DNA from 4 places in the Peribacillus sp. FSL E2-0218 genome. Region 4 is predicted to be linked to each of the others. Evidence: predicted binding sites of a transcription regulator. Region 4 holds the regulator's gene; each other region holds the start of a gene.
The links. The regulator Rex, encoded in region 4, represses fermentation and respiration genes when NADH is low (regulators of the CRP and FNR family bind a similar motif). The targets are predictions, from matches to a motif close to TTGTGAAATATTTCACAA.
Positions count from the first base shown of each region.

Region 1: a site for Rex is predicted at 1,859-1,876, ahead of MHI53_RS21065 (DUF1641 domain-containing protein). Genes of this name have one in related genera too.
Region 2: a site for Rex is predicted at 1,861-1,878, ahead of qoxA (cytochrome aa3 quinol oxidase subunit II). Genes of this name have one in related genera too.
Region 3: a site for Rex is predicted at 1,745-1,762, ahead of MHI53_RS18060 (L-lactate dehydrogenase). Genes of this name have one in related genera too.

Region 1 covers NZ_CP150304.1:4,369,236-4,373,959, forward strand. Annotated here, with positions in the region: gene MHI53_RS21045 (STAS domain-containing protein) at 1-69, opposite strand, end outside; gene MHI53_RS21050 (Lrp/AsnC family transcriptional regulator) at 173-598, opposite strand; gene MHI53_RS21055 (DJ-1/PfpI family protein) at 750-1,334, shown strand; gene MHI53_RS21060 (hypothetical protein) at 1,426-1,596, opposite strand; gene MHI53_RS21065 (DUF1641 domain-containing protein) at 1,926-2,348, shown strand; gene MHI53_RS21070 (NAD(P)/FAD-dependent oxidoreductase) at 2,387-3,568, shown strand; gene hxlB (6-phospho-3-hexuloisomerase) at 3,687-4,238, opposite strand; gene hxlA (3-hexulose-6-phosphate synthase) at 4,235-4,724, opposite strand, start outside.
Region 2 covers NZ_CP150304.1:550,690-555,413, reverse strand. Annotated here, with positions in the region: gene MHI53_RS02665 (DMT family transporter) at 296-1,132, shown strand; gene MHI53_RS02660 (BA3454 family stress response protein) at 1,391-1,525, shown strand; gene qoxA (cytochrome aa3 quinol oxidase subunit II) at 1,999-2,916, shown strand; gene qoxB (cytochrome aa3 quinol oxidase subunit I) at 2,974-4,724, shown strand, end outside.
Region 3 covers NZ_CP150304.1:3,752,796-3,757,519, reverse strand. Annotated here, with positions in the region: gene MHI53_RS18065 (L-lactate permease) at 1-543, opposite strand, end outside; gene MHI53_RS18060 (L-lactate dehydrogenase) at 587-1,519, opposite strand; gene MHI53_RS18055 (hypothetical protein) at 1,976-2,260, shown strand; gene MHI53_RS18050 (hypothetical protein) at 2,319-2,858, shown strand; gene MHI53_RS18045 (uroporphyrinogen-III synthase) at 3,001-3,816, shown strand; gene cobA (uroporphyrinogen-III C-methyltransferase) at 3,830-4,724, shown strand, end outside.
Region 4 covers NZ_CP150304.1:332,216-336,939, reverse strand. Annotated here, with positions in the region: gene MHI53_RS01740 (type II CAAX endopeptidase family protein) at 1-33, shown strand, start outside; gene MHI53_RS01735 (YdiK family protein) at 30-242, shown strand; partial or broken gene MHI53_RS01730 (IS1182 family transposase) at 377-1,724, opposite strand; gene MHI53_RS01725 (redox-sensing transcriptional repressor Rex) at 2,022-2,684, opposite strand; gene moaC (cyclic pyranopterin monophosphate synthase MoaC) at 2,710-3,216, opposite strand; gene MHI53_RS01715 (ABC-F family ATP-binding cassette domain-containing protein) at 3,346-4,724, shown strand, end outside.

The sequences.
Region 1 (4,724 bases), 1.1 Mb from region 4:
GTCTTCAAAATCATTTTTGTTCTGTAAAAGGAATTCCATTATTTCTTCTTCCTCATAAACAAAACTCACGATTCTCCACTCCCTTTTGTTGATACTTTCAAATGTGATTTTTGTTACTGTCTACATTCTCTATTGGTCGGGTTTTTTCCTGCCCATTATCTTCAGGTCATATTTACTCTCGCGGGAAAATATCCTTAATAGTCGATGAAAATATCAAATGTGTCGACGATTTTCCATATTTAATCGCCTCATCAACAAACCCTTCCAGTGTTTCCATGGAATATGTACTGATTTTAACCAGATAACTATATTGACCGGCTAACCGGTGACATTCCTGTACATCCGGATGCCTCAAGCTAAAATCATAAAAATCCTTACACCGATCCGTTTCAAACAAAACGAACGCAGTCAAGCCCCTATCAAGCTTTTCAAGGGCTATTTCCGTTTTATATCCCTTGATTACGCCGCTTTCCTCCATTTTAATTACTCGCTCTTTAGTGGCTGGGGCGGTTAAAGAAACCCTCTGGGCCAGCTCCTTCATTGCCATGCGCCCGTTCGATTCGAGCAAGGAGAGTATTTTTTTATCCGTTCGATCCAAGTCAATCACCATCACTTTTCATTATTAAGTGGAATCCTTCAAATCCATTATAAAATAAAGAGAAAAGGAATGAATGCATAATGAATCATATGTAATCAGGAATATACTTTTTATATAATAAATACAACTATTTTGTATGGGGGTTGTTGCTATGAAAAAAGTATTACTGCTGTTATCGAACGGATTCGAAGCGGTTGAAGCGAGTGTATTTACGGATGTATTGGGCTGGAATAAATTAGAGGGCGACGGCTCCACCGATCTTGTTACCGTAGGTCTGCATGAGCAATTATCATGCACCTGGAACTTCATCGTGAAGCCCGAATTGACCATCGATCAAGTGAACCTTGATGACTTCGATGCTTTAGCCATTCCGGGGGGATTTGAAGAAGCCGGCTTTTATGATGATGCCTATGATCCAAAGTTTCTTGATGTCATTACAGACTTTCATGATAAAAAGAAAATCATTGCATCGATTTGTGTTGGCGCACTCCCATTAGGAAAAAGCGGGATTTTGAAAGGGAGGAAAGCGACTACCTACAATCATCCAACCAGTATCAGACAGGAGCAGCTCAAGGGATTCGGGGCGCTTGTCGTCAATGAACCGATTGTCGTCACGGATAACATCATCACCTCCTATAATCCTTCCACGGCATTCGAGGTTGCTTTCACGCTTTTGGAAATGCTCACCACCAAAGAAAACTGTCATCATGTGAAGGAATTGATGGGTTTCCATTAAGGCTGTCCTACCCGAACAAGGTTCCGGATCATCCGGCACCTTGTTCGGATAAATGAGGTTCGACAGACGATCCACGTTACGACCTTCCTGATTATTCCTCCGTATTTTCCCCCATGGCTTCCTCAAGGTTTTTGAGGTACACGTCAGAAATCCCGTTCATGCCTTCCATTACTTGTGCTTTTGTATATTCCATACTGCCAACCAGTTTGTTCTGCTTCTTATCATCATTCTCTTCCGTATGCTTGGAATTTGAGTCAGTCACATTTTTCACCTCCACCATTTAGGATGGCTTTTCCAGGTGGAAATATGCAGGAAAGGCGGCGGTGACGGGCGCGCTATCCGATAAGTGAAAAATGGCCATTAAGTAGATGATCCAACCCAAATAGAAGGATATATCCATTCTAATTTACAGGAAAAAATATATTATGAAGATTTTTTTAAAAAAATAAGCTGTTTTCATCGAGCGAAAGGGATATACTATAGGATAGCTTTTATTACATTTTTAAAGGATTACCTTTAACACTTTGTGTAATATTTTACAAGTTTTTCTAACCAAATCAACAAAATGCTTATTGCAAAGGAGAATTGGATATGTCAGAAACGATTACCCAATCACAGTCTGAACAATTAAATGCACGTCAAGATGTACTGGATCAGTTATTAAAGCCCGAGGTTCAGGAGTCACTCAATACTTTAGTCGATCAGCTTCCAAAACTGACTGAATTAGTGAATATTTTAACAAAGTCTTATGATTTCGCTCAATCGGTGGCAACGGATGATGTCCTGAAAAACGATACCGTCAGTGCCATTTCGGAAATCGCGACACCTGTGGTCGATTCCGTGAAAGGTCTTGCGGCCACCGCAATCGAAGCGAAGGATCGCGCAGAAGCAAATCATGATGTAATCGGTCTTTTTGGCCTATTGAGAATGATGAAAGACCCTGAGGCACAAAAGCTTTTCCGTTTCGCGCAAGCGTTCCTGGAAGTCTCATCAGAACGTAAAAACCAAAAATAATGTCTAAAACTTTCAATCAATAAGGACGGGGATTAACTATGTCAAAACAAATCGTCATCTTAGGTGCCGGATACGCTGGATTACTATCTGCGTTGTCCGTACGTGAATATTACAAGAAGGATCAAGTGCAGGTTACCGTGGTGAACCAATTTCCAACCCACCAAATCATCACTGAATTGCACCGTCTTGCCGGCGGTTCGATTTCCGAGCAAGCTGTTTCGATTCCTTTGGAAAAACTTTTCAAAGGAAAAGATATCGACCTTGCCATTGCAAAGGTGGAGTCTTTCTCCGTTGATAAAAAAGAAGTGAAGCTTTCCAACGGCTCCACTTTATCCTATGATGCCCTTGTCGTGGCACTAGGAAGCCAAACAGGATTCTTCGGCATTCCAGGTCTTGAAGAAAACAGCATGGTCTTGAAATCGGTGAAAGATGCCAACCAAATTTACAAGCATATCGAAGATCGCATTCGTGAATATGCCCAAACGAAAAATGAAGCCGATGCGACCATCGTAATTGGCGGCGGCGGCTTGACTGGCGTCGAGCTGATTGGTGAAATCGTCGATCATTTCCCTAAAATCGCCAAGAAATTCGGCGTGGACTTCAAGGATTTGAAAGTCAAGCTTGTTGAAGCTGGCCCAAAAATCCTTCCTGTGCTGCCTGATCCGCTGATCGACCGGGCCATGTCTTCCTTGGAAGCGCGCGGCGTCGAGTTCTTGACAGGTCTGCCTGTAACGGGTGTCAAAGGCAACCAAATCGAACTGAAGGATGGACAAACGATCACGGCCAATACGCTTGTTTGGACAGGCGGGGTTGCGGCTCTTCCTATCGTCGGCGAATCAGGTCTTGAAGTCGATCGCGGCAAAGCAGCCGTTAATGAATACCTGCAATCGACGTCACATAAGGACGTATTCGTTGTCGGTGACAGCGCCCTTGCTTTCCCTCCAGAAGGCGGACGTCCATACGCGCCAACTGCACAAAACGCATGGCAAATGGGTGAGCTTGTCGGGTATAACCTCTATGCAGCCTTCGAAGGCAAGAAGCTTGAAGTATTCGCACCTGTAAATTCAGGTACGCTTGCGAGCCTTGGCCGTAAGGATGCCGTGGCAACCGTCGGAGCCAATAACACCTCCCTGAAAGGCCTGCCGGCCACTTTGATGAAGGAAGCGAGTAATATCCGCTACTTATCACACATCAAAGCACTATATAGCTTAGCCTATTAAACCAGAGCTGTCGTGCCGCATCCGCGGTACACGCCCTTTATTTCCGATTCTGGGGATAAAGGGCTTTTTTTTTACGATCAAAAAGACAGGTCCCTGCCAAGAGGACCCGCCTGTTTTTTCACTCGATATTACTATGCTTGGAATAAGTCGAGTGGTGGCTTATGGATTGGGACACTGAATAGTCCAGGCATATGGCATCACACAAAACATGTACGCATTGATCAAACAAGGAGCTTAGCGGCTGGACGCTTTCCGTTTCATGACTCAAGCGGTTTTTCGTAGCAGCCGGGACCACCAAAACCTCATCCGAAACGTTCGCTAATTCGGATTGGTCATTTGTCGTGATGGTGAACACCTTGCAGCCTATTTCCCTGCCTTTCACGGCTGCCGAAACCACACTTTTCGTCGTGCCGCTCCCACTGATGGCTATGAACAGGTCGCCTTTCGCGATCGAAGGCGTGATCGTCTCCCCGACCACATATACGTTCAAGCCAAGATGCATCAAACGCATCGCGAAGGCTTTAGCCATGTAGCCCGATCTTCCCTCCCCCATGATGAATATCCTCTGCTTCGGCTGTAAACTCTTTACAAGCAAGTCGGTTGCATCTTCATCCATATTGCGAAATACTCCGTTCACTTCTGTTAAAATAATGGCGATTTCCTTTTTCAAACCTGCTTCACGTCCTTCTCCATATTCATCGCTTCCTTGAATCGTCTTGCAGCGTCCGCTGGGTGCTTCGCTTTTGTAATGGCCGAGCCGATGATCATGACATCGAGCCGGTTGGCGATCATGGCCGGCAACGATGATAGTGTGATTCCTCCCGCTGCTGCCCTCATCGATCCGGCGTGATTTCTCATGTCGATCAAGGTATGCCCCCCATTCTCCTGGCTATCCTTGCTTACATGCTCACAAAAGATCGCCTGATCGTATTTCTGTAATTGTTCAAGCCGGGAATCGGACACATTCAATAAATCAATCATGATTTTCCCCTTATACTCACGCGCTTTTTCCAGGCAGGTTTGGATGGTAACATCCGATGCCACCCCCATCACCGTTGCTATATCGGCGCCGTTCTGAAAGCAAAGATCCATTTCGTACGCCGCATTATCGATCGTCTTCATGTCTGCAACGATTTTTTTATCAGGAAAGCTCTCA
Region 2 (4,724 bases), 220 kb from region 4:
TCCTCTTCCACGCTTGTCGGGGGAGATTCATAAAATGGGCCTCTATATAACAAAAAACCATATCTCTAAAAAGATATGGTTGATTCGCGAAAAATATCAAAGCCATAGTTTTTTTAAGAGGGTGATGCTATGAACCTCTCCCATTATCGGGAAATATATTTGAAATAGTCATAGTAAATATAGAAAAAAATATCCCATCTGTCAATCCAACTCTTGTAAAATGAGTTTGATTCCTGCCTATATTCCGCTTAAAATGGAAATGAAGATATCCTACCTGAAGGAAGAGAGTATACAAATGTGGATTTTTGCAGCACTCATCACCAGTATATGTTTCGGTATCAATAACAGCATTTTCAAATGGAGCAGCGGAAAAGGTTACTCCAAGGTACATATCCAATTTTTCTTTTATTTTACGGCCTTCATCATGGCACTTATGTATGGCGGAATCGTGGATGGTTTGACGACTAATTGGCTATCCATCTTGCTCGGAGCTGCAATTGGGATCCTTAATGCTAACGGGAATATCCAGATGGGCAGTGCATTTGAAAAGGGGCCGGCCAGTTTGACATCACCGTTGATTGCGGCCAATGCTATTTTCCCCATCCTTTGTGCTGCGATCATTTTTCATGAACATATTTCTTCGTTGCAGTGGACCGGGATCGCCTGCATGCTCCTTGCCACCCTTGTCATTCAGTATACCCCTAACGCTAAGGGCAATCATCAATATTTGCCCTGGATGATGCATACAATATTTGCAATATTCTCATTTGGTGTACTCGGGATTTTAATGACAACGACCACGCGCCTGCATCTGAACTCACTTGATATTCTGGTATCGATGTATGGGGGCGGAACACTTTATTTGATGGCGGCATCGGGCATGAAGAATGAAAAGCTCAAGTTAAGCGAAGTGAAAATCGGCTCTCTTGTGGGCTTACTAAGCATCATTGCGTATGTATGTTATTTCTTCGCTTTAAATACCGGAATTGCCAGCATCATTTTTCCCGTGGTGAGCCTGAACTGTTTAATCGTGGTTTTTGCCGGTTGTTATTTATTCAAGGAAAAACTAAAGTCCTATCAAATTGCCGGTGTTTTAGCAGCCTTGATTGGAATTATCTTAACAAAAATTTAAAGAAACGACCCTGCTTCCATAACAAAGCAGGGCCGTTTCCATTTTTCAAGACTGACTTTCCCTATCCGGCGCTGAAACTTCACTTTTATTGTCATACTCCTCATAAAAATATTGACATTTTTCATAAAATATCAGATAATTATGAATATTAAGTCATCCAGTTCGAAATGTTTGAGCATTCCACTCCCCTGGGTATACATGAAGTGTACTCCCCTCACACTAAACTAATCAGGCAAGACAAGAAAGGAAGAATGAATCATGGTAAAAGTTACAGTGAAAGTTGATTATAAAGGGAAATCCTATCAAACGAACGTCCTCACGGAACCTAGTGCAAATCAGGAACAAATTTTACAACAGGCCCTTCATCAAGTCCAGAAGCAATGGAGTGAATAAAAAAGCAGGCATCGTTTTTAGATACCTGCTTTTTTTTATTGCCTTTAGGCCTAAATTCCTCAATTTATTCGATTGGTAATCCGGTGTCTTTTTATATTAAAAAACAAATAAAACCCTTATAACCCTCGTCTTATTCATCGCTTTTATATGTAATATTATTCTAATGTAATTTTCTTGAAATTTTACCAATTCACGAACGGTTCTTTTGAGAACAAATTTCAATTGAAAGCAGCCTTAAATTGAAATAAACTAATACGCTATTATACTTCTTTTCTTATTATATATCCAACTAATAAGCTCATATCCCATTCTTTCACTATCTCTTCATGAACTTTTTGTGACATATGTCACTTTTGATTGTTTTTTTCCATATATGATACTAATATAGAGACGTCAGTTTGTGAACAATGTAACACTCACTCTGAATAACTTGTTATTTAGAATTTCCAATAAAGAAAGAAAGGGGTATCTATATGAAAATGAAATGGGCTTTATTAACTATAATTTTTTCCATCGCCACCGTACTAACTGGTTGCGACAACCCATTAGCTGTACTCGATCCAAAAGGTCCTGTAGCAGCAAACCAAGCTAATGTGATCATGATTTCAATTTGGACGATGTTAATTATTGTCTTAGTCGTTGTCATTCTCTATGCAATTATGTTATTTAAATACCGCGCTTCCAAGTCAAGCGATGACTATGTACCACCTCACGTGGAAGGAAGTCACGTTCTCGAAGCGATCTGGACAATTATCCCGATCCTTATCGTCATATTCCTTTCCGTTGTCAGTGTTCGCTCGACATATGAAGTCGAGGCTACACCAAAAGGATATGAGGATCAAGAACCATTGATCATTTATGCTGCATCTTCAAACTGGAAGTGGCATTTCAGTTATCCGGAAGAGGATATTGAAACAGTAAACTACTTGTTCTTACCAACAAACCGACCAATCGAATTTAAGCTTTATTCTTACGGACCAATCTCAAGCTTCTGGATTCCACAACTAGGTGGGCAAAAATATGCGATGAGTGACATGGTGAACACTTTGCACTTGGTAGCAGATACACCTGGTGAGTATATGGGAAGAAACGCCAACTTCAGTGGTTCAGGTTTCGCTGAACATACTTTCAATGTTAAGGCTATGCCTGAAGATGAATACACGAAGTGGGTTGATGAAATTCACGGTACCGCTAAGAAATTGACGGAAAGTGAATTTGATAAACTATTGGAGCCAGGTCACGTTGGACAATACACATTTAACGGAACACATCTTGACTTCAGACCTGCCCCTGAACACAATCACGGTGCTTCAGGCAATGGAGAATCTAAACACTCAGAACACGAAGATTCTAAAAAAGCGGATGAAGCAGAAACAGAGCATCAACATTAAGATTTAAAATCACAAGCAGTTATTTAGAATAACTTTTCGAAAGGAGTCACAAAGAGTATGGATTACTTTGATAGATTTGCCGTACCACACAGCTCCCCTATGATTGTCGGTTCACAGATCGCAATCGCGGTTACAGTACTTGCAATACTAGTAGGCGTAACCTATTTTAAAAAGTGGGGCTACCTATGGCGCGAGTGGTTCACAACGGTTGACCACAAACGTATCGGTATCATGTACATTCTCGCTGCACTACTTATGCTTTTCCGTGGTGGAGCCGACGCAATATTGATGCGTGCTCAAACAGCAATACCTGATAATGGTTTGTTGGATGGACAGCATTATAATGAAATTTTCACAACACACGGGGTCGTTATGATCCTGTTCATGGCCATGCCATTCATCATCGGTTTGATGAATATCGTCACTCCTCTACAAATTGGGGCACGTGACGTAGCTTTCCCTCGTTTGAACGCAGTTTCTTTCTGGTTGTTCTTCTGGGGAGCCATGTTATTCAACATCTCGTTCGTTGTCGGGGGTTCTCCTGATGCAGGTTGGACAGCTTACTTCCCGTTAGCGAGTGTCGAATTCAGTGAATCCGTTGGGATGAACTATTACGCGATCGCGATTCAAATCGCAGGTATCGGTACATTGATGACTGGTATCAACTTTATCGTAACAATTTTGAAAATGAGAGCACCTGGTATGACATTGATGAAAATGCCGATGTTCACATGGTCAATCCTTATCACGAACCTTATCATCGTCTTCGCTTTCCCTGTATTGACAGTGGCACTGGCGTTAATGACAATGGACCGTCTGTTTGGAACTAACTTCTTTACAATGGCTAACGGCGGATCGGATATGCTCTGGGCTAACTTGTTCTGGATTTGGGGACACCCTGAGGTTTATATCGTTATCTTGCCTGCCTTCGGTATATACAGTGAGATCATTTCTACATTTGCACGTCGTAACCTTTATGGTTATAAATCAATGGTTGTCTCTATGGTTGCCATTTCCGTTCTATCATTCGTTGTATGGGCTCACCATTTCTTCACGATGGGTCACGGTGCAATGGTTAACGGTATCTTCTCGATTACAACGATGGCGATTGCCGTTCCGACGGGAATCAAGATCTTTAACTGGCTGTTCACGCTTTGGAGAGGGAAAATTGAATTCACCGTTCCAATGCTTTACTCTTTAGCTTTCATTCCGATCTTCACGATCGGTGGGGTAACGGGCGTCATGCTTGCAATGGCAAGTGCCGATTACCAATATCACAACACAATGTTCTTGGTGGCGCATTTCCACTACGTATTGATTCCGGGTACTGTATTCTCCGTACTTGCTGGGTTTACGTACTGGTGGCCAAAAATCTTCAACTTCCAATTGAGCGAAAGAATTGGGAAATGGGCTTTCTGGTTCATCGTAGTCGGATTTAACGTAACATTCTTCCCAATGTTCATCACAGGTTTGGATGGTCAAGCACGTCGTATGTACACATATTCAGAAGCAACAGGATATGGTCCGTTGAACATGCTTTCATTCGTTGGTGCACTTGGTTTATTGATCGGTTTCGCATTCCTTGTGTACAACATTTACTGGAGCACTCGTTATGCGCCAAGAAATATCACAAGCGATCCTTGGAATGCACGTTCATTGGAATGGGCTACACACAGTCCAGTTCCGGAATACAACTTCGCTATCGTACCTGAAGTTGATTCTTCACAAGCATTCTGGGATTCAAAAAATAATGGTCCGGCATTGTTCAAAGGCAAGTACAAAGAAATCCATATGCCAAATAACAGCGG
Region 3 (4,724 bases), 1.8 Mb from region 4:
GAATGTATCAATGATGCCAACGGGTATCCCGATTGCCCCAAATGCTCCTGAAGCACCATTTGCTATCAGACAGAGCATCGCTGCCTGTAAAGGCTTGAATCCCAATGACACTAATAGGACGGCACAGATGGCGATCGGTACACCAAAACCTGCTGCCCCTTCAAGAAAGGCGTTGAAGCAAAAACCAATCAGTAAAAGCTGAAGGCGCTGGTCTTGTGAAATCCCTGCAATGCTGCCGCGTAACACCTCGAACTTGCCGGATTTAACGGAGATTTTATATAACCAGACCGCCATCACGATGATATAACCAATCGGCCATATTCCTTGGAACGTACCTTGAACCACACTTCCGATGGCTTCTCCCAAAGGTAGCTTAAAGAGGAAGAGGACAATAAGAAAGGTAACGAATAGGTTTAAAAGGGCTGCATGTATTCCCTTCATTTTAAAGATGGTCAAGCATAATAGAAATAAAAGGATCGGTATAGCTGCAACCAATGCTGAAAGGGCAAGATTATTAAAGGGGTTGTATGTTTCTGCTAACATATTGACAGCTCCCTGTGTAAGAAATTCTGGTTAGAGAAAGTAACTACTCCCAAAATTGGGCTTGAATATCTTGAAGCGTATGAACTGAACGGGCAAACTGTTCCGTTTCGCTCTCGTTAAGGGTAAGCTCGACAATGCTTTTTGCACCTGTGCGATTAATGACAGTAGGGGTGCCGATATAAACATTGCTATGGCCATATTCGCCTTCCAACAATGACCCCACTGGCAAGACGACATTTTCATTCTTTAAAATCGCTTTTGTGATTCTGGCCAATCCCATTGCGATTCCGTAATACGTAGCACCTTTAGACTCAATGATCTGGTAGGCAGCATCACGGACACTGACGGCAATCTCTTTTTTTCTTGCCTCCGTTAATTTTGGTGCGATCGGCAAACCGGAGAAATTGGCAGAGCTCCAAACCGGGAGTTGTGAATCACCATGTTCACCAATGATATAGGCATGGATACTTGTAGGTGCGGTATTGAATTCTTGCCCTAATAAAGAGCGGAATCTTGCAGAATCCAATATAGTCCCTGACCCAATCACTTTTTCTTTCGGTAAACCGGAAAATTTCCAAGTCGCATATGCCAAAATGTCCACTGGATTCGTTGCGACCAAGAAAATGCCATTAAATCCAGCTTTCATGATGCTGCCGACGATCGCTTCAAAAATGTTCATATTTTTCTTTACAAGATCTAACCTGGTTTCTCCGGGCTTTTGTGCTGCCCCAGCACATATTACGACGATTGCTGCATCCGAACAGTCCTTGTATGATCCGGATTTTATATTCATGGCACTAGGCGCATACACAAGACCATGATCTAAGTCCATAACATCGCCTTTCGCTTTTTCTTGATTCAAATCGACAAGCACCAACTCATCGCATATTCCTTGATTCATCAATGCGTAGGCATAACTTGATCCAACTGCGCCAGTACCAACCAAAACGACTTTCGTTCCTTTTGTAGAATTCATAATGAATACCTCCAATTTCTCCGAATGTAAATTACTTTTGATATAAATAATTCCCTACTCGAATTTCATTGCAGTATTATTCTGTCCCCCGTTTCCCAGGGGAATTCTTTAGAAAGGTTGCCTGATCATCCCCCCATTAAATTTGTGAACAAATTCACATATTGTTGCAAAAAAATGGCAAGCTTGCCTGTTTTCACGTTTGGGTTCTTGTTGTAAGTAATTACTTTGTGAATCATTTCACAATGTTATTGTACTACATAGCACGACAACATTGCAACAAACAAAAGAAATAGTTAATTTGTTTTTTATATGAATGTAGCAGCATTTGCAATGGTTGCCGGATCGGCACTGACCAAAGAGAAGGCCGTTTAAAAAGGAGATGATGGATGGCACAAAGAATATAGTGTAAAGAAGGGATATTCCAAACGTTTGAAACTGGTAAAGGAGCTGGGAAGTATGAAGTATATCATCATTGGAACGCTGATTTTGGTCGTAGCATGTGTGGTAATGGCCAAACTGATTACCTATAAATATTGGACTTGTATTTATACCGCATTCGGCCATGATAATTATTTTAAGGTAATCGCAAAATTGGAAAGGGAAGGGGTGGGCTTCAAAACGAAAACGCCTCTCCAGCTAGGTTCCACGGACTTTCAAAATCGCAACAAAATGACTCAATACGATGTTTTTGTGAAAAAAGGAGATGAGCAGGCTGCCCAGAGGGCCATTCACAGCGCGTGATCTGCGTGACAGGCTATTTGCTTTGGCAAAACGGTGAATTCCAGTTGGAAGGAAATCAATGATGAAAAAACAATTGCTTAATATGATGGAAAGAAAAGAACTGGTGGAACTATACTCGGATCCTAATGACTTAAGAAAATTCGATGTGGTCAGAATCTTAAAAGTGTCGGATGCATTTTTAGTGGCAGCCAATATGGCATCCAACGGAATGTATGATGGCTATCGCCTGCTTTATGTCGATAACATCCACCAAATGAATATCCAGACGAAATATATTAAGAAAATCAAGAAACTATATCAGGCCAAAAAACAAAGTCATCTCGATTTCGTTGATGAAAATGATGATTTGCTTTTGAGTTTTCTCGACTTTGCCCATAAACATAACTTCATGGTTTCGGTTGACCTCCTTAATGTTCCCGGGGAGGTGCAAGGCTTCATAAAACACCTGGAAGCTGATATATTTGTCATTTCAATGGTGGACGATATGGGGGAACTGGATGGGGAAGCATTCATTAGGTTTGGTGCCATACACGGCATGTCATGTGATGGTCAAGATGTATCAGACTTAATGCGGATATATTCGGGAATTGGAAAATGAATGAAATCTGGCGCCGCCCTGGAAGAGGTCAAGGATTTTCAGGTGTCATTCGTTTTCTATGGTGCAAAAGACTGAAAATTTGTATAATGGGTGAGGTGGACCAGCACAATCAAAAATGGATTGACATATAGGAGGAACAAACATGAGTAAGCTTGATGGCAGGACCATTGCTTTATTGGGGGCAAGGAAAACGGAAGAGCTCAGCAAGATCGTGCATAATCTTGGCGGAGTCCCGCTTGTTCGTCCGGCACAAGGGACGGTATTCCTTGATGATTCCCATTTGGAAGAAGATGTCACCCGTTTGATGGCAGGAGAGTTCGATTGGATCATCCTCACGACGGGAGTGGGTACGGAGCTTTTATATAAAACGGCATTGAAGCTGGAAGCGGGGGAGCGTTTCATAGCAGCTTTACGGTCAACGAAAATCGCGGCCAGGGGCTATAAAACGGTGAATATGCTGAAGAAGCTTGGCCTCAACCCGTTGATCCGTGATGATGATGGAAGTACGGCAGGACTCGTCCGCAACCTGGAGGGACATCTGTCCGGCGCTGTAAAGGTTGCCCTGCAGCTTCATGGCGATCCTGCTCCGCTCTTGATGAACTGGCTGGATGAACAAAGCGTGGAACATAAAGAAATCCTTCCCTATGAACATATAGCGCCTGAAATAGAAACGATGCAGCAGTTAGCAGGAGAAATCCTTGATGGCACCATCGATTCCGTCGTGTTCACGAGTGCACCGCAGCCTCGCAATTTAATGAAATTTGTCCGTGAACAAGGTCTGGAGGATCAAATAATTGAACAATTCAAATCGAAGGTCGTTGCACTTGCAGTCGGAAAGGTAACGGCGCAAGTGGTAATCGATGAAGGAATCGAGCGGGTCATTTATCCTGAGGATCAACGGATGGGCAGTGCAATGGTGGAACTGGTGAAATTTTATCACGGGATTGCAAGCAGATAGGGGTGAGGGCGCAATGACCATTGGCAAGGTTTATTTTGTGGGCGCAGGCCCGGGGGATGCGGGATTGATTACCGTAAAAGGCCAAAGGGCAATTGAAAAAGCAGATGTCATTATATATGATAGACTGCTGAATCCTAAAATATTGGAAGCCGCCTCGCTCGATTGCGAATTGATTTATTGCGGGAAGACACCTTATTCGAATGGCATCGATCAATCGGACATCAATGCCCTGCTTGTGTCGAAGGCCCTTGATGGATTGGTGGTCATTCGTCTGAAAGGCGGGGACCCTGCCGTTTTTGGAAGAGTGGGTGAGGAAGCGGAGTCGTTGCAAGCTAACGGGATCTCCTTTGAAATCATTCCGGGCGTTACGTCTGGGATCGCCTCCTCCATCTATGCGGGCGTCCCCGTGACACACCGAAATCATGGGCGCTCCTTTGCCATGGTGACGGGCCATGGAGAAGGATTGCAAGATATAGGTTGGAAGGGGCTCGTCGATGGGATAGATACGATTGCCTTTTATATGGGGGTGGCCAACCTTACGGATATTTGCAAAAACTTGATCGGCCATGGAAAGCCCGGAAACACGCCGGTACTTGTGATTCAATGGGGTACATATGGACGACAGGTAACCGCCGAGGGGACATTGGACGATATAGTGGAAAGGGTAAGGGAAAAGTCGCTTCTCAATCCAGCGATCACCTTGGTCGGCGATGTCATTACACTTAGGGGAAACCTGCAATGGTTCGAGAACAAACCACTATACGGCCAACAATTTTTAGTGGCCAGGACTGGCACGGTAAAGAGTCATTTGGCGGAAGAGTTGCAGGAACTTGGCGGCGATGTCATCGAGTTCCCGAAATGGATGGCGAATGGTGTGAAAATGGAAGAAAGCCAGTTGCTCTCTTTTC
Region 4 (4,724 bases):
ACTGCTCAAGCCTTCATCGGAGGTTTATTATGAAACGACAGTCACCCTTGTTCATCGGAATCATCTATGCAGGCTTAGGTGTCCTTTTTACGGCGATTGCGGTGCAAACCGTCAATTCGTCAGGATGGGGCATCTTCGCCTACATACTTGTCCTTATCGCGACGCTTGATTTTGGATCGGGCTTACGGATGATCATGATCCATTTTAAGATCAAGGCAGCGCAAAAAAATAAGAAAAAATAAAAAAACGCTGCAAATGTGCAGCGTTCAGTTTGTAGACAAAAGGGGTTCGGAATTAAAAAATTCCGAACCCCTTTTGAAATTCCTTTGAAATTTTGACCAAAGGTTACGAGATTTGGGCTCTTCGAGCCACTATGTTAAGCCATTTTAGGACCTTGCCATGTCCAAGTGGCCATCTTCTTTACATTCATGGCAGCGAAAGTAAGCATCGCCTGCATCGACAATTTTTTAAGTCCCCTTAAAGTAGTCCAACGCATACCATGCTTTTCTTTTGCATCTGCGAATACACGCTCAATCGTTTCTTTGCGTTTCGCATATATAGGTTTTACCTCTTGATGATGACGCAGATGATCTGCTTCTTCCACATATGCTTGCCAGATATGCCGTGTCACTACTTTTTGATGGTCTTTGCTTTCCGTACACCGTGATAAAAATGAGCATGTTGCACAAATTTGTTTGGGCGATTTGTATTCGCGATAGCCCTCTTTATTTGTTGTTGAGTACTTTAAAGTTTCTCCCGAAGGGCAAAGGTAACAATCAAAGTGTTCATCGTAAACATAGTCATGTTTGCGAAAGAATCCTTCTTTTGTACGAGGACGTGTATAGGGTAAAGCAGGTGTGATTTCTTTGTTAAATAGGTAGCTTGTAATCGCTGGTGTTTTATAAGCTGCATCTGCGGCAACTGCTTCTGGTTTTCCAACTTTCTCAATCACTTGCTCAACAAGTGGCTCCAAAATATGACTGTCATGTGTATTACCAGGTGTTACAATCGTTCCCAATACAAAACCGTTGCCGTCTGCGGCCGCATGGAATGAATAGGCAAACTGTTTTGTTCGTTCATCTTTCACATAGTAGCCACTCTCAGGATCCGTAGTACTTTCTTTAATTGCTTTGGTTTCTTCCTTATCAAATTTATCTGGTGGAAAAGGCTTCTTTCCGTGGTTTTCACGATCTTGATTGATTTCTTCTTGAAGACGTCCTTGATACGCTCGTGTTTCTTTACGAACGATTTTCTTTTCAAATTTCCGTTTATTCGCACTGGCTTTCACATGTGTGGAATCCACGAAAACGTGTTCTACACTTATTACCTTTTTATTAGCAGCTGTCATTAAAATGCGACAGAAAATCTGTTCAAACAGGTCTGTATCTTTAAAGCGTCGCTCATAATTTTTTCCGAACGTAGAGAAATGAGGCACTTTATCATGGAAACAACCAACGATAAGCCATATTGGTTTCAACTTCTTCAATCGTTTTACGCATGGAACGAATACCGAAGGTATATTGAATGAAAGTCAGTTTAACTAAAATAACTGGATCAATACTTGGGCGTCCTACCTCTGAGTACATATCTTTCACCAAGTCATAAATGAAAGTGAAGTCAATGGCAGCCTCCATTTTACGAACCAAATGGTTCGGTGGCACCAGTTGATCTAAAGTAATCATTTCAAGTTGATCTCGCTGAATAGTATCATGTTTAGAAAGCATCCTCATCACCTCAAGTTTTAATACTTCAATTTTAAAACAAAAATGACTCCAGTCAAAAGTGTTCTATCTAAAAGGTAAGACAAAGTTGATTGGAACGGAAGGTACGAGACTCCTGCGGGAAAAGCGCGTCTAGGGGAGACCCCGCAGGCAAAGCCGAGGAGGCTCCCCGACCGCCCGCGGAAAGCGAGTGCCTGGAGTGGAAATCAACGTCTAAATTGTACAGGCCATAAAAATAGACAAACTCGATTTTCATCGAGTTTGTCTACAGTCTGAACGCTGCAAATGTGCAGCGTTTTTTCATTCTTCTAATGCCGCTTCCTCCACTACCGGATAATGCTTCAAAAAGTAGATGAGCGATTGGAGCTCCACGGCAAGGTCAATGTGGTGCACCCTTATGGATGGCGGCACCGTCAGCCGCGCAGGGGTGAAATTCAATATCCCTTTAATGTCCGCTTTGACCAGGCGATCGGTAATCGTCTGAGCCACTTGTGCAGGGACTGTCAAGATAGCAGCCGTGATATTATTTTCCTGCAATAGTGTATCGATTTGGTCCATATGATAAATCGGCACGTCAGCTATTTGCTTCCCTACCTTGTCTTCAGAAACTTCAAATGCCATTTCGATCTTTGTATTATTATTTTTTATGAAATTGTAATTCAAGAACGCAGTCCCTAAATTCCCTACCCCGATCAAAGCGACTTTCGTCAGCTCATCTTGATCCAGGGTTTTCCTGAAGAAGGATAATAAATAATTGACATTGTAGCCGTAGCCTTTTTTCCCAAGCGCGCCAAAGTAGGAAAAATCGCGGCGAATGGTGGCAGAATCCACTTTTACAGCTTCGCTTAACTCTGCCGAGGAAACTCTTTGTTTTCCTGAGGAGTGTAAGTTCTTTAAAAATCGATAGTACAGTGGCAACCTTTTTGCAGTTGCCTGCGGTATCTTTGGGTCATGGTTCATCATTCTTCCCCGCCTTCACACATGCTTTTCAATCTCTATTTGTTTGATTTACTTGTCTTCTATAATCGCTGCTGGATACTCCACCGGTTTTCTCGACTAAGAATGTAGGCCCGATTACCATCCCCTTATCCAAGGCCTTACACATATCATATACAGTAAGGGCAGTCACGGATGCAGCTGTTAACGCTTCCATTTCCACACCTGTACTCCCTTTGGTCTTGGCTTCCGTTTCAATCCCAAGTCTATATCCCTTTGGTTCCTTTTCCCAATCAAAGGCTATATTGACCCCCTGCAGTGCAATGGGATGGCACATCGGGATGATATTGGACGTATTCTTGCTGGCCATGATTCCCGCAACTTGGGCGACAGCCAAAACATCACCCTTTTTCATTTTCTGGTTGGTGATCGCTTCATATATTTCATCGTTCACCATAATGCTCGATCGAGCCGTGGCCGTCCGGGTCGTTTCCGGCTTGGCACTCACATCGACCATTTTTGCCCTGCCTTGATCATTGAAATGCGTCAAGTCTGCCATTAAATAACCCCTCCTAAATAATACACTATTATTCCACTTTATGTAACAGCTTGTTTTGGCCCGGAACCAAGCTATTGCCGATAATAACTATAATACGTTACACTAACAATAATCAATTGAGGTGAAACTATGATTTTATTACAAATCAATCAACTATCAAAATATTACGGAGCTGAACTTATTTTATCAAACATGAAGCTCGAAGTTCAGAATAAAGATCGAATTGCACTTGTCGGGCGGAATGGTGCGGGTAAATCCACATTGCTGAAAATCATAGCCGGCCAGCTATCGCATGATGGCGGTGAAATCATCAAGCCAAAAGGTGTCACGATCGGCTACATGGCACAGGATACCGGCCTTGAATCCGAGCTGACCATCTGGGATGAGATGCTGACCGTATTCAAGGATCTTATGGATCAAGAGAAGGAGCTGCGCCGCCTTGAAGCGGATATGGCCAAGCCTGATATCTTTGGAAATGAAGCCGTGTACCAAAAGGTGCTCAACGAATATGACGCACTGATGGTCGCATTCAAGGAAAAGGGCGGTTATCAGTATGAAGCGGATATCCGTTCCGTATTGCATGGCCTTCAGTTTGCAGACTTTGACTACTCTACCCTGATTTCCACATTGAGCGGCGGCCAAAAAACGAGGCTTGCGTTAGGGAAGCTGTTGCTAAGGAAACCGGATATATTGATACTCGATGAGCCGACGAACCATTTGGATATCGAAACCCTCTCATGGCTTGAACAATATTTACAGAGCTATCAAGGCGCTGTCCTCATCGTTTCCCATGACCGTTATTTCCTCGATAAAGTGGTCAATCAGGTTTATGAAATTTCCCGCAATAATATGAAAAAGTATTATGGGAATTATAGTTCCTACCTGGAGGGAAAAGCCGAGGATTATGAGCGGGACATGAAGCTGTTCGAGAAACAACAGGGGGAAATCGAAAAGCTCCGCGACTTTGTCCAACGGAACATCACAAGGGCGTCGACCACGAAAAGGGCGCAAAGCAGGCGCAAACAGCTTGAAAAGATGGACGTGCTGGACAAGCCGCAAGGTGATGAGAAATCCGCCAATTTTTCATTCCAGATTGAGAAGCAAAGCGGAAACGAAGTGCTCCACCTTCAGGATTTGGCGATCGGTTACGAAGATGAAACGGTTTCCAAAAACATTAACTCGCGGATGACGAAAGGCGAAAGCATAGCGCTAGTCGGTCCGAACGGGGTTGGAAAATCGACATTACTGAAGACGATCATCTCCAAGCTGCCTGCACGTGCCGGATCTTTCCGTTTCGGAACGAACGTCGAGGTCAGCTACTACGATCAAGAACAAGCCAACCTTATTTCCAATAAGCGCGTACTCAATGAATTATGGGATGACTATCCCCTTAAACCGGAAAAGGATATCCGCACGGTTCTCGGGAATTTCCTTTTTAGCGGGGACGATGTTTTGAAAACCGTGTCCACTTTAAGCGGCGGGGAAAAGGCCCGGCTGGCGCTGGCCAA